DNA from 4 places in the Shewanella sp. SM101 genome. Region 3 is predicted to be linked to each of the others. Evidence: predicted binding sites of a transcription regulator. Region 3 holds the regulator's gene; each other region holds the start of a gene.
What was found. Region 3 encodes sigma-54, which starts transcription at its own class of promoters, with help from an activator protein. Its sites were predicted from a motif close to GTTGGCACGNNNNTNGNNT; they were not measured.

Region 1 (3,540 bases), on a different contig from region 3:
AGGCCAACAAGCGCTTGCGCATCACTATAGGGATCGTGATTCTGTGTCATCAATACTGTTTCCATGTCAAAATAGGCGCACATTATACCTGAAATTGGATTGTGCTTAAGTGTCTTGTCTGCCCGCACTCGATAAATTTTTGCAAAACTATCATCAAGCTTACTTAACGAGTTTAGGTGAACTACCGCGTTATTACCCACAGGGTGAGCCTTCTGTGTGTATTCAAGGCGAATTTCAACCGGATCTTGAACAGGCCGTTTCTTGGCAGCCAGTGAAACGCAAAGTTGAAGGCAGTTTCGCCAATGTAGAGCATGCACTGGAGTTAACTTTATGGCCAGAGATCAATGATTTTTACGGTCATTATTTCTCCGCCCCAGTATTATTTGACTCTAAGTGGGGCACAGGGGAGTTACTGCAAGTCTGGAATGATGACGATTTTAACTGCCTGCAACAAAACTTGATTGGTCATCTGATGATGAAGAAAAAACTGAAGCAGTCACCGACTTGGTTTATCGGTCTGTTAGATGAGGGAGATAAAATGCTCACCATCAATAACAGTGATGGTAGCGTATGGATTGAAATCCCTGGTGAAGTGCAATCTGAGCAATTGTCCTCGAGTTTGACTGCGTTTATCGAAGCATTATCGCCACGGATAGCACCACCCGTTAAACATGAAGAATTACCTATGCCCGCATTAGAACATCCTGGTATTTTCGCCAGTTTTAAACGTATGTGGCAAAACCTTTTCGGTAAACGTTAACTTCTGTGAGCGACATTTTTATTATCAACCTAAGTATTAACTCAACCTAAGCGTGGCTTATCTTAGGTTGAGTTCTGCAAGGGGATAAACAGGTGTTATTGATGATCCCAAGACAGATTCGACACTATGCGGCAAGGCTCGCAGCGAAAATGGAACATATCCAATAAAGGTTCATCGAGTTTCCAATCATGACTGCCACAACGTGGGCAAGGTCGCGTTTTTTCTGTGGCTAAATCTTGGCCGCCAACGCGATATAAGTAGTAATAGGTCGGGATCTGAGTGAGATATTCGATACGACCGCGCAAATCCCAACCTCTGCGAAATAAATCACTGTCAGGACTCGATAATTCCTCTAGCGCGGCAAATTCTGCCTTAGTGGCCGCCGCCATTTGCAGCTCGTCGCAGGCTTGCCATTCGCTCTGCCAACGGATAATACGTTTATGATCGCCATTAAAGGTTGCGGGTATACGGTACAGGGGAATGGGCAATAAATTGTCGCCGCTGCGTAGGGGCGAGCACATATGCACAAAACTGGTGTATAGCAGTTGCCAGCTGGGTGTTTCGGTATTACTTACTTCAGAATTGATATCCTGACCAATAAACTTTTCCCGCGGCGCGAGTAGTTTAGCGTCGGTTAATTCTACTAAGGCTTTTTTGACCCAAGGGCTGTGATATTTGTGCGTTAAACTGCTTTTCTCTGGCATCAATAAACGCACTCTAAACTCACCGTCATTAAAGGCGACCGCAAATTCTCGTCCTAAGATTTGGCCATTAGCTCGATAGGCTTCAAGGAGCTGATTAATGGCCTTCTCGGCGGCAGATATCGTGGTGTCGGCGAAGCATTCGAAGCGCAGTTCAGTGACAAACATTAAGCTGTTTTTCCTTGGGTTTCTAATAAGTTTATGCGTTGTTTAAGTTCAAGCAGTTCGTTTTTTAATTGCATTATTTCTGTTTTTTGCTGCTCAGCATGACGTTCAAAATACGCCTGTTGCATCTGCATGCGCTCGGCGAGCACAGCAAGGGTTAAGGTATCGTTAGTTGCGGGAACGTCAGTTGTAGGGCTGATAGTTTGCAACTCAGCTAAACGCTCGCGATCTGCCTTAGGCATAGATTTAAATTGCTGTAAGCCTTGGATCAATATAGGTAAAGGTAGGCTACTACCTAAACGGGTTTTAATTAAGGCAAGGCTCGGTACTTTACCGCAGGCTTCGAGCGAACGTGCGGCCGCTAATACTTGGTCAAGGGGACTCATAATTAGCAAAATTCCTTAATTTGTTGAATTGTTTAAACCAATTTTAAAAAAATAATTAATTTTTTCATTTAAAAACAGTGTGTTGTCTTGTGGCATTTATTTTGCTTATTGTCCAGCCGAAATACCATTTTTTAAGCTTCAATAATAATTACACAGGATGTCACATGATGAACCATAAATTGAATAACAAACTTATCGCCATCACTTTTTTAGGGCTCGCAAGCTTAGGTCTTAGTGGCTGCGTGGTCAATGTCGGTGATGGAGAATCGGGCTGGGATAGCAGCGAATCTTGGGAGAAAGTGCAGGATAAAAATCGCACTAACTTAACCAAACTGAGCTTAGGCATGCCTAAAGACCAAGTGATGATCTTAATGGGCACCGCTGATTTTAGTGAAGCCTATATTCAACAAAGTGCTCAACAAGGTGAAGCCAATAAAGAAGTCTTAGTGTTGTTTTATCGTACCCAGCGTAATAATGGCGATGGAAAAACCACTAAGGATGAATGTACGCCTATCGTGCTGAGCAACAATGCCTTAGTGGGTTGGGGTGAAACGGCTTACGGTAAAATCTGAACCAACGAGTCTTATCGTTTACGTAGCTGAGTGTCTAATTGCTCAATGGGCTCAGTCCAGAGGGCATCGGCTTCTAAACCTTCAATGATAAAGCTCTTTTGGGCAGGGGTCCAAAAGGGCGCTTGGCTTAAATGGATGTGATGGTCGATATCATGGGTTGCAATAAACTGCGCTATGGCCTCGTCGCTACTGTCTAAACCGAGTTGCTCAAACAAGTGGCTTAAGTCTACTGGAGTTGTATCCATCATTATTTCCTTTTCAGTATAGTGCCTTCGTTTAGAGTAAGCGCCTGATTGAAAAATGCAATCTATGATTAAAATTTGCACTTTTTAGTTTCCTTGGTAGATTAACAGTTACGCATAAAAAAGTGTGAGCTAAGTCAAGGAATGCTAACGATGGACAATGAAATTCTAGAGGACTGCCGCGCAGTCTATTTGACCGCGGAAGACTTACGCATTGCCGCTTCTATTCTCTATAACGCTTACCATGATGATCCTTTTTTTGTCGATTCACTCTTTACCTCAGACAAAGCCGCTTATGAGCAAAAATTGCGCGCCGCAATCAGGGAAGAACTCAATACGTTATGGCAACAAAAACAAGCTCTCATTGGTTTATTCGACCATGAAAGACTCTTTGGGTTAGCCTGTGTAGTTACTCAAGAAGTGCCTTTAGGGGAAGGGCGTTATTGGCATTGGCGCTTAAAGATGTTGTTAGGTACTGGCTGGCAATCGACCCAAGCTTTGATGAAAAAAGAGTCCAGTATTGTCGAACTTTTACCCAGTAAGCACTGCGGTATTTTGCAGTTTATTGCTCTTGCACCAAATGAACAGCACAAAGGACTTGGACATAAGTTAGTGCAAGCTGTGGTGAGTTGGTGTGATGAGCAGCCTGATTTGGATGGCATTGGTGTGTTTATCGCTCAGGAGAACCACTTGCAACTGTTTACTCAGCATGAC
Region 2 (3,540 bases), on a different contig from region 3:
ACCAGTTCTTTCCCGACCCCACTTTCCCCAATAATCAGCACATTACTGCCTGTAGCAGAGACGCGACGAATTGTGCGGTATAGCTTGTGCATAGGAGCTGATGAACCAACAAGCAAACCGTATTGGTCTAGCTCGCTAGCAAAAGGATGCAGTCGATTAGGCGATGATGCTAAAAACTGTGCAAAATCAGCAAAAATTTCGCTGATTAGCGGCATATCGTAAGGTTTGCGAAAGTGGTAACCCGCAAAATGAGACATTAACTGATCAAGATTGGGGTTTGGCTGACCGTCGGAGAGAAAAATAAACTCAATATTTGACATGGCCGCATTATCCAGCAGCACAAGGTAATCTTCACGACTAAGACTGGATAACTCAATAATGGCAACATCGACGTGATTTGCCCCTAGCTGCTCTATCCAAGGCAAGTCATCGACACTGCGTAGCTTATTAAAGCCAGCAGCACCAGCAAGTTCGATGATTGCTTGCTCGGCGCTAACATCCTGCAAGTGATAAAAAAGTGTCAGTCGAGCCATGCGTATCTACTCCCTGTATGAAAAACTACTGTATGTCAGCCATGAAATTTTAACAACAGCAACGGTAATAGTTGCCGATGTTCTAAGATGATATCTCGATGAACGGAGAATATCAGTCTAAAAATCAGCCTGTTAAAATATCATTAAAAACGAGAACAGAATATGCATGGTAGCTGAACGAAACAAAATCAGTTTACCCAAGCAGTTAAACAATCTATGTCGAACACTGGCATTAGGAGGCCCATAATGAAGTCTAATGTTGTGCAACATCAGACTGATATCCGCGCCGATATCATGTTGATCGATGAAATCATCAAGCTGAATCAAGAAGGACTCACATTTTACAACCAAGCGAGGAGGTATGTCGAAGACTATAATCTTAAACGTGTTTTTTCCGCCAAAGCTAACATCCACCAACGAATGTTAACTCGGTTTGAACAGCTGAGACGTTTGGCTGATGAGCCAATTAATGGCCTAAGTCACACCGTGCACGTCACTTATGCTCAAGCAACAGAATTGCTGCAACAGTGCCAAATTTCGCAGGCTATGACCGCCCTTGTCGACATAGAGCAGCAAGTGCTAATCCAAATAAAACAAGCAGTAAGGCAAGCGCATCAGCCACAACTTGCAAACCAACTTGCAGAGGGTGCCGCTTGGCTGCAAATGAGTTACGACGGTACGGGATCGCTCAATCACCATTAATTCTCTGTCGCTAAGTGAGCCATATTTAACCGACTCCCCTCCACTTTTACTACAGACATAATACCGCACTGATGAGTGCGGTTTTTTATGCTCGAATGATGGCTCAGCATGCCAGAAAAAATTACATTTTGTCGGTAAAAAAGACCGACCTAAAGGAAAATGCCAAGGTATAAAAACGCCAGATAAAACAATTTAAACATTAAAAATCATTACCTTAAAAACATTGGCACGATTGGCGCATTATCTAGTTTCGAGAAAACAACGGAGGATATGATTATGAAAACTACAACAGCATCAGTACTAGTGGCTTTACTTGTCGGTTCAATCAGTTTAAATGTGGCTGCCGCCCAAGATTGGAAAGGCGGAACCAAGGATGCGTGGATCGATGGTAAAGCAGAAACCACTTTACTGCTCAACACGAATCTCAATTCCTTCGACATCATTACAGATGTCAAAGATGGTAAAGTGACGTTAACAGGTAAAGTGGAAAGCAGTGTGGATAAAGCCCTCGCCACAGAGCTCATCAAGAGCTTAGATGGGGTGAAAGATGTCGATAACCAACTCACTGTGATGAATGAAAAAGAAGGCACCAGTGAAGTTGTTGCCACCTTAACTGACTCTAAAGTTGCCACAGTCATCAAAACGCGTTTACTGTTTTCAACTGACGTATCCGGCACCCAAATTAATGTGGATGTTGCCAATGGCATAGTCACATTGAAAGGTGAAGTTGCCAGCGATGCCGAACGTCAACTAGCACTGAAAATTGCCGAAAATACCGACGATGTGAAAAAGGTCGTTGATAAAATTAAAGTTGTTAAAAAAGTGTCTTAACTCTCGCGGCAACGGCACTTTTTAAATTGAACGTATTTTAAGTAACAGCACACCGATCTAGACTCAAGGTTCGATAGTGCTTTATGAAAAAAGAATCAAAAAACCAGCCTCAGCTGGTTTTTTTATGTCCATTTCCAAACTCAATCAAAAGACTTACTCGCTTAAATTAAGAAGGGAGCATTCAGATGACTTGAATGATCATAAAGGAGAAGAGTTACAGAAAACTGAGCTAACACACAGGCGTTACTCAAGCTTCAAAGCCAAACTAAGCTTCAAAGCCAAACTGGAATGCATAAAAATGTTGGCCATTCTCAATATTGATGGTCATAGTGCCAGTTAACCCCAGCAACTCCCCCGCCCCAGAATGGGGTATCACTTCTAAGATCAGACGATTTTGTCCATCGGTCATAATGCCAAAATGTTGTAATACAAAACTGCCCTGCTTACCGCACAAATTACCAACCACTTGTTCAATGGCCACATAGCCAGCTGAGCCCTTGACTGACGTCATAGCACTGAGCATTTCCCCTTTGCTGCGACCCTCAAGCTCACCATAAAAGGTTTTATCTAAGCCCATACGTCCTAACGTCACACCACCAATACCAGTAGCATAGGGGCTATCAGGAGTGAGCTTAACATCAAATTTCCCAGTGATTTTGCTAACTTGCATGACACTCTCCTTGTCGAAATCTTATGCTGACCTATTACCTGCTAACGCTTGCTATTGAAGCAAACATCACCCACTGACCGAAAAACAACTTAGCATAAGCCTGCGTAGATCCATAATGGCATTTACACGCTACTTATGTATGCTGGTCTCACTCACTACCATCTCTATGGTTTTGACTATTTCAGGGCTTTCAGACATGGGTTGGTCAGACGCTCTATCGCGATAAGTCACAGCAATTTTGAATGGGGCTTCAAAAGGATAAACAGGTTCAATACTATCAACTTCGATTCGATCGCCAAGCATGACACTGCCTAAGTGTTTCAAGCTATTGTGTTTAAAATCCAGATTAAACAATCCAAGATACCAAAATACGCCTGAACCTTGAGTCGTCACAATAAAGGGCGCCACAAAGGGCATAGTTTGCATTTTAGGATCATCTTGAATCGGTGCGTCACTTTGGGTGTCCGGCTCTAGAGCTGGATCGAAATTTAACGGTGTAATGCGTAAGTAATCAAGTAATGCTCGACCTTTTACCTCACCATCTTGGTAGTCGCCCATAGCAAACTCTGTTTGTTTGATCTTAATAAAATGAGTCAATGCAACGGACTTGCCGCCCTCAGGCAGCGTTATTTCAACAGGATTGGCGGTATTTAAGCTAAAGAGTTTGAGCATCACTTCCGATGCATTCGCCACAGGCTTTACCTCAAAAGGTGTCACAGTTTCGATCTCATTCGCCTGAGCCTGAGTTTTTTCATGCGCCATGGCTTCATCGTATTGCATCACCTGTCCATCTTCCATCACCAT
Region 3 (3,540 bases):
TCCGCGAGACATTAGATGTATGTGAACATGCTTATATTGTGAGTCACGGAAACCTGATTGCCGAAGGAACTCCAGCAGAGATCTTAGACAATCAGCAAGTTAGGGCTGTGTACTTAGGTGAACAATTCAGGCTATAGTTAATCGAGCGAAGCCTATGGAGACAATTTATACCGCCATTAGGCTTCACTCAAAATGATAATAAGCGACCTCCTCCAACAATAATAACGTAGGGATCAGCGGTAACATGAAAGCGTCACTCCAGCTCAAACTGGGTCAACAGTTAACCATGACGCCACAATTACAACAGGCCATACGTCTGTTGCAACTGTCGTCATTAGAACTGCAGCAAGAGATCCAGCAAGCATTAGATTCTAATCCCCTTCTCGAGCTGGAAGAGGATCAATTCGACGCCACTAAACCCCCTGTAAACCAAACGCTATCCGATACGGATTTCAGTGAATCTAGCACTCTGCCACCAGAAAAAGACAGCTCCACCATAGACACGGCAGAGTCGCTAACCAAAGAATCCATGCCCGATGAGCTCCCCATGGACACCACATGGGATGAAGTGTTTACCGCCTCCCCAAACTCAGGCCCCGGCGGCAGTCGTGAAGACGATATGCCCTTCCAAGGCGAGACCAGTGAAGGTTTGTACGAACACTTAGAATGGCAAAAAAACCTCACGCCGTTTTCTGAAACCGATTTAGCCATTGCCACCGCCATTATTGATGCCATCGACGATCAGGGCTATCTCACCCAAAGCACTGAAGAAATTCTCGAAGCCATGGGCAATCCTGAAGTTGAGCTTGACGAAGTCGAAGCCGTACTCAAGCGCATTCAGCATTTTGATCCCATAGGCGTTGCCGCCCGCGATTTAAGTGAATGCCTGCTGATCCAACTGTCGCATTTCGCCGCTGATACTCCCAACCTAGAAAACGCCCGCATGCTGATCAAAGATCATTTAGATCTGATCGCCGCCCGTGATTTTAGATTATTGATGCGTAAGACTAAATTAAAAGAAGATGAATTAAGGGATGGTATAGCACTTATCCAAACCCTCAATCCTCGCCCAGGTTTGTTGATCACGCCCAATAATGACGAATACGTTATCCCAGATGTGTCTGTGTCGAAGAAAAATGGCCGCTGGGTCGTTGAGCTTAATCCTGACTGCATGCCCAAAATCAATGTAAATCAACATTATGCTTCTATGGCACGCAGTACCAAAAACCAAGCCGATAGCCAATTTATTCGCGGCCATCTGCAAGAGGCTAAATGGTTTATTAAGAGCCTAGAAAGCCGTAACGATACTTTGCTTAAAGTTGCTAATTGCATAGTGCAATATCAGCAAGGTTTCTTTGAGTACGGTGAAGAAGCCATGAAGCCTATGGTGCTTAACGATATTGCCGAAGCGGTAGAAATGCATGAGTCCACCATCTCACGGGTCACAACTCAAAAATACATGCATACCCCTAAGGGACTTTTTGAACTAAAATACTTCTTCTCTAGCCACGTCGGTACTGACGATGGTGGTGAGTGCTCATCCACAGCAATCAGAGCCTTTATCAAGAAACTGGTTGCAGCGGAAAACCAGAAAAAACCATTAAGCGATAGTAAGATGGCACAACTTCTGGCAGAACAAGGGATCAACGTAGCCCGCAGAACCATTGCGAAGTACCGAGAGGCTATGCTTATTCCACCTTCTAATCAGCGTAAAAGTTTATAACCTACAGTGGATATCGGAGGACGTTTCTATGCAAATAAACCTAAGTGGGCACCATATCGAAATTACCGAATCGTTACGTGCATATGTAGAAGAAAAGTTTTCAAAACTTGAACGCCATTTCGAACAGATCAATAATGTGCACGTTGTGCTCAATGTTGAGAAAATGCAACAGATTGCCGAAGCGAGAATAAACCTCATAGGTGGTGAAGTTTTTGCTACTTCAGAGCATGCTGACATGTATGCCGCTATAGACGCCCTGATTGACAAGCTTGACCGTCAGGTTATTAAACACAAAGAGAAGTTAACAAAACACTAATAATGGAACTTTGTACCATACTGCGGCCGGAGTGCACTACCTGCGCCACTCCGGGCAGCAAGAAAAAGGTACTGGAACTCATCAGCGACTTAGTCGCTGCCCAGTACCCGACCCTCTCATCTCAAGAGATATTCGAAAGCCTAGTGGCGCGCGAAAAGATGGGGAGCACAGGTATAGGTAACGGCATCGCCATTCCACATGGTCGACTAGCCGATATAGATCAGCCCATTGCCATACTAATTAAGTGTGAAGAGCCGATAGCATTTGATGCTATCGATAAGCAACCTGTTGATATTTTATTTGCACTACTGGTGCCTGCAGACCAATGTCAGCAGCACTTAAGTACCTTGTCTTGCATGGCCGAAAAGCTGAGCGACAAGCAAATATTAAAGCAATTACGCAAGACGCATGATGAAACGGAACTCTATCAGGTAATCACTGGATGAAACTGGTCATAGTGTCGGGCCGCTCAGGCTCAGGCAAATCTGTCGCCCTTAGGGTACTCGAAGATCTCGGCTATTATTGTGTCGATAACCTTCCCTTGCCATTGATTGGCAGTTTGCTTGAGCAACTCAAAGGCAGTAACGATCTCGTCGCCATCAGTGTCGACGTGCGTAACATGCCTGAGCAGGATAAGGTCTTAGTGAAACAACTCGCTAGCCTACCTCCAGATACTGAGTTAACGAGCTTCTTCCTTAACTCCAGCGATAAAATTCTGCTCAAGCGTTACAGCGAAACCCGCCGTTTGCATCCTTTGTCGAAGAGCCGAGTCTCTTTGCAAGAAGCGATAAAGCTGGAGGGAAAACTGCTCGAGCCTATGTCAAAACTGGTCGATCACTACATAGATACGTCGAATCTGAATATCTATGATTTAAGCGACCAAGTCAGACAAATTCTCCTTGGTAGTGTCGATAAAGAACTCGTGATCAACTTCGAGTCCTTTGGCTTTAAGCACGGAATGCCCACCGAAGCCGACTTTATGTTCGATGTGCGCTTCCTGCCCAATCCCCACTGGGAGTTGGCGCTGCGGCCATTGACTGGCTTAGATGAACCCGTAGCTGAGTTCTTAAATCGCCAACCACTGGTCAATAAGTTCATCTGGCAAATCGAAAATTTACTGGAGACTTGGCTGCCGCACCTCGAGCGTAACAATCGCAGTTATTTAACTGTGGCGATTGGCTGCACAGGTGGACAGCACAGATCGGTTTACGTCGCAGAGCAATTGGCAAAACGCTTTAGTAACGGTAAACATAAAGTTTATGCCCGTCATCGAGAGCTCAATAATGCCAAAGCTTGAACGTCAGATAACCATCTGTAATAAGCTCGGTTTACATGCCCGTGCCGCCACTAAGTTGGTGGTACTGGCTTCCGAGTTTGATGCGACCATCACCTTAATCCAAGGCGATAAACAAGCATCGGCCGCCAGTGTACTTGGCTTACTGATGCTTGAAACTGGTATGGGTAAAACCATTAAGCTGATCGCCGAAGGCCCAGATGCAGA
Region 4 (3,540 bases), on a different contig from region 3:
AGCCGCTTCTTCTGGAGGCAGATCGTACAGATCTTTGTCCATCGCTTCACCTGGGTGGATCTTGTTTTGGATACCGTCAAGACCCGCCATCAGCAGCGCTGCGAAACCTAAGTATGGGTTTGCATGTGGGTCAGGGAAACGTGCTTCGATACGACGGCCTTTAGGGCTTGGTACCACTGGAATACGGATTGATGCAGAGCGGTTACGGGCAGAGTAGGCCAACATAACAGGTGCTTCAAAGTGTGGCACTAAACGCTTGTAAGAGTTAGTGCTTGGGTTAGTGAAAGCGTTCAGTGCGCGAGCGTGCTTGATGATACCACCTATGTAGTACAGAGCCGTTTCACTTAAACCTGCGTATTTGTCGCCAGCGAACAAGTTAACACCGTCTTTCGCCAGAGATTGGTGAACGTGCATGCCGCTACCGTTGTCACCAACGATGGGTTTAGGCATGAAAGTCGCAGTCTTACCGTAAGCGTGTGCCATGTTGTGCACTACGTACTTCAGAATTTGGATTTCATCCGCTTTCTTAGTCAAGGTGTTGAAGCGAGTGGCGATTTCGTTTTGACCTGCAGTCGCCACTTCGTGGTGATGCGCTTCAACCACTTGGCCCATTTCTTCGAGCACTAAACACATAGCGCTACGTAGGTCTTGTGATGAGTCAACCGGTGCAACTGGGAAGTAACCGCCTTTAACAAATGGACGGTGACCTGTGTTGCCGCCTTCGTAGCTAGTGCCTGAGTTCCAAGCCGCTTCTTTAGCGTCGATCTTAACGAAACAACCTGACATGTCAGTACCGAAACGGACATCGTCAAATAGGAAGAATTCTGGTTCTGGTCCAATCAATACAGTATCAGCGATACCAGTAGAGATCAGGTAAGCTTCTGCTTTTTTAGCAATTGAGCGTGGGTCACGGTCGTAACCTGTCATAGTACCGGGTTCAAGAATGTCACAACGGATCAGCGCTGTGGTTTCTTCGGTGAAAGGATCCAGTACAAATGTCGTTGGATCTGGCATCAGTACCATGTCTGATTCGTTAATGCCCTTCCAACCTGCGATAGAAGAACCGTCAAACATTTTGCCGTCTTCGAAGAAATCAGCATCTACCTGATGAGAAGGAATAGATACGTGCTGCTCTTTACCTTTAGTGTCGGTAAAACGTAAATCAACGAACTTAACTTCTAATTCTTCAAGTTGCTTTAAAACTGATTCAACTGACATTCTCAAGCCTCCGGTAGGGTAAAGGGATGCCCCTTCTATAATCTTTTAACTCAAGTGATTTATCTTGAGCCAAACTTACGAGCTATAAAGCGATATCCATGCCAATAATTTAACTTACTGATTAACATGATTTAAAATCTTTGTTGCACTTAATTGGATTCGCGTGTGCACCATAATGGTGCTTTTGTCTGTGGCATTTTGGTGCATTACTCCATTTTGGTGCGCACTGAATTGATTCATGCAAACCTTAAGCTGGGATGCACAGCGATAACATGCACCGCTTATATGGCACTGAGATGGCAATGACGCTTTGGCTTTCACTATCTCAGTAAGTACCGCCTCTGTGAAGCTCGCACATACTTGCAGCACTGCACGGGACTATTTATCACCGCATAACCGCCGCATAATTGTCATAAAACCACGCTAGTCTGTCCAACTATGCCACGCATTATCAATCCAATAGTGGTTTATTATCATATTATTAGGAAAGAGTTCGTTCTCATGTGCGAAATGTCTTTGCTGTTCACAGGCCAAGTGAAATCAGTGATGCGTAAGAAAGGTATCCCGTGACAATGAAGTGAGTCTTAATGTCATCGGGTGTAAACGCCAACATGAACGTTAGATTAAGTGTGCCGCAGAATTTATTGCAGTGTGTTCACGTGGTAATTTCTCTGTATCTAAGTCGATTTTGCTGATGCTTAAATCGACATTAGCAGTGCTAACATTGAATACGAAAAATAGCAAATTCAGCTGCTTAACTCAGATTTTTCCTACGAATATGGCAATTAAACAGAGCGTTAACTCTGGCTATAGAGGATTTCATTCAGTGGATGATTGGCGGAAATTACCCAAGGATTGGCGAATTGTTTTATAAGTGTTCAAAAATAATCCTGTGCGCCAAGGCCGCTCTGGAGTAGAATGGCACGCTTTTTATTGTGGTAGATCGAGCTCGATCACCATAACGAATTACTGAAATATCCCTATTTTTGTTTGATGGTAAGAGGTTTATCCGTGCTAGAGAATTTACGTAACATCGCCATTATTGCACACGTTGACCATGGCAAAACGACCCTGGTAGACAAGTTGCTGTCACAGTCAGGCACCCTTGCAACCCGAGGAGAAGCCACTGAGCGGGTGATGGACTCCAACGATCTTGAAAAGGAACGTGGGATCACGATTCTGGCAAAGAATACTGCCATCAAGTGGAACGACTACCGTATTAACATCGTTGATACCCCAGGCCACGCCGATTTCGGTGGTGAGGTTGAGCGTGTTCTGTCTATGGTTGACTCAGTATTATTGCTGGTTGATGCCGTTGACGGTCCAATGCCACAAACTCGCTTCGTAACGAAGAAAGCGTTTGCTCAAGGCTTAAAGCCAATCGTTGTTATCAACAAAATTGACCGTCCAGGTGCACGCCCAGATTGGGTTATTGACCAAGTATTCGACCTGTTCGATAACTTAGGTGCAACTGACGAGCAGTTAGATTTCCCGATCGTTTACGCTTCTGCGTTAAACGGTTTTGCAACTTTAGATCCGGATGTAGCGAGCGATGATATGACGCCGCTGTTCCAAACTATCGTTGAAAAAGTATCTTTCCCAGATGCTGACGCCGAAGGCGCGTTCCAGATGCAAATTTCGCAAATCGACTACAACTCATACGTGGGTGTTATCGGTATCGGCCGCATCAAGCGTGGTAGCGTGAAAACGAACCAACAAGTGACTATTATTGGCGCTGATGGCAAAACTCGTAACGGTAAAATGGGCCAAGTATTAGGTTACATGGGTCTAGACCGTACTGAAGTTGAAATTGCTAACGCTGGCGACATCGTTGCTATCACTGGTTTAGGCGAGCTGAAAATTTCTGACACTATCTGTGCCGTTGGTGCAGTAGAAGCTATGCCACCTTTGACTGTTGATGAACCTACTCTGACCATGACTTTCCAAGTTAATACTTCACCTTTTGCAGGTAAAGAAGGTAAGTATGTGACTTCACGTAACATTCTGGAGCGTCTGCAAACAGAATTAGTCCACAACGTGGCACTGCGTGTTGAAGAAACAGAAAGTCCAGATCGCTTCCGTGTATCTGGCCGTGGTGAATTGCATTTATCAATCTTGATTGAAAACATGCGTCGTGAAGGTTACGAGTTAGCCGTATCACGTCCAGAAGTTATTCTGAAAACTATCGACGGTGAACTGTGTGAACCATTTGAAACCTTGACTGTTGACGTTGAAGAAGAAGATCAAGGCACAGTAATCGAGAAATTAGGTACCCGTAAAGCTGAAATGAAAGACATGCAGCTTGATGGTAAAGGTCGTGTA

Region 1: a site for sigma-54 is predicted at 2,101-2,119, ahead of L5M38_RS18680 (DUF3192 domain-containing protein). Genes of this name have one in related genera too.
Region 2: a site for sigma-54 is predicted at 1,458-1,476, ahead of L5M38_RS15505 (BON domain-containing protein). Genes of this name have one in related genera too.
Region 4: a site for sigma-54 is predicted at 1,306-1,324, ahead of glnA (glutamate--ammonia ligase). Genes of this name have one in related genera too.

The regions. Positions count from the first base shown of each region.
Region 1 covers NZ_JAKKRH010000040.1:26,603-30,142, forward strand. The annotation lists gene queF (NADPH-dependent 7-cyano-7-deazaguanine reductase QueF) at 1-50, opposite strand, end outside; gene syd (SecY-interacting protein) at 110-760, shown strand; gene L5M38_RS18670 (Zn-ribbon-containing protein) at 856-1,629, opposite strand; gene L5M38_RS18675 (hypothetical protein) at 1,629-2,012, opposite strand; gene L5M38_RS18680 (DUF3192 domain-containing protein) at 2,177-2,584, shown strand; gene L5M38_RS18685 (DUF2789 domain-containing protein) at 2,596-2,829, opposite strand; gene L5M38_RS18690 (GNAT family N-acetyltransferase) at 2,980-3,540, shown strand, end outside.
Region 2 covers NZ_JAKKRH010000028.1:9,396-12,935, forward strand. The annotation lists gene L5M38_RS15495 (sigma-54 interaction domain-containing protein) at 1-533, opposite strand, end outside; gene L5M38_RS15500 (glutamyl-tRNA reductase) at 780-1,235, shown strand; gene L5M38_RS15505 (BON domain-containing protein) at 1,512-2,066, shown strand; gene L5M38_RS15510 (DUF3224 domain-containing protein) at 2,332-2,736, opposite strand; gene L5M38_RS15515 (hypothetical protein) at 2,866-3,540, opposite strand, start outside.
Region 3 covers NZ_JAKKRH010000032.1:31,599-35,138, forward strand. The annotation lists gene lptB (LPS export ABC transporter ATP-binding protein) at 1-137, shown strand, start outside; gene L5M38_RS16945 (RNA polymerase factor sigma-54) at 245-1,723, shown strand; gene hpf (ribosome hibernation promoting factor) at 1,752-2,039, shown strand; gene ptsN (PTS IIA-like nitrogen regulatory protein PtsN) at 2,042-2,485, shown strand; gene rapZ (RNase adapter RapZ) at 2,482-3,336, shown strand; gene L5M38_RS16965 (HPr family phosphocarrier protein) at 3,323-3,540, shown strand, end outside.
Region 4 covers NZ_JAKKRH010000021.1:69,006-72,545, forward strand. The annotation lists gene glnA (glutamate--ammonia ligase) at 1-1,218, opposite strand, end outside; gene typA (translational GTPase TypA) at 2,230-3,540, shown strand, end outside.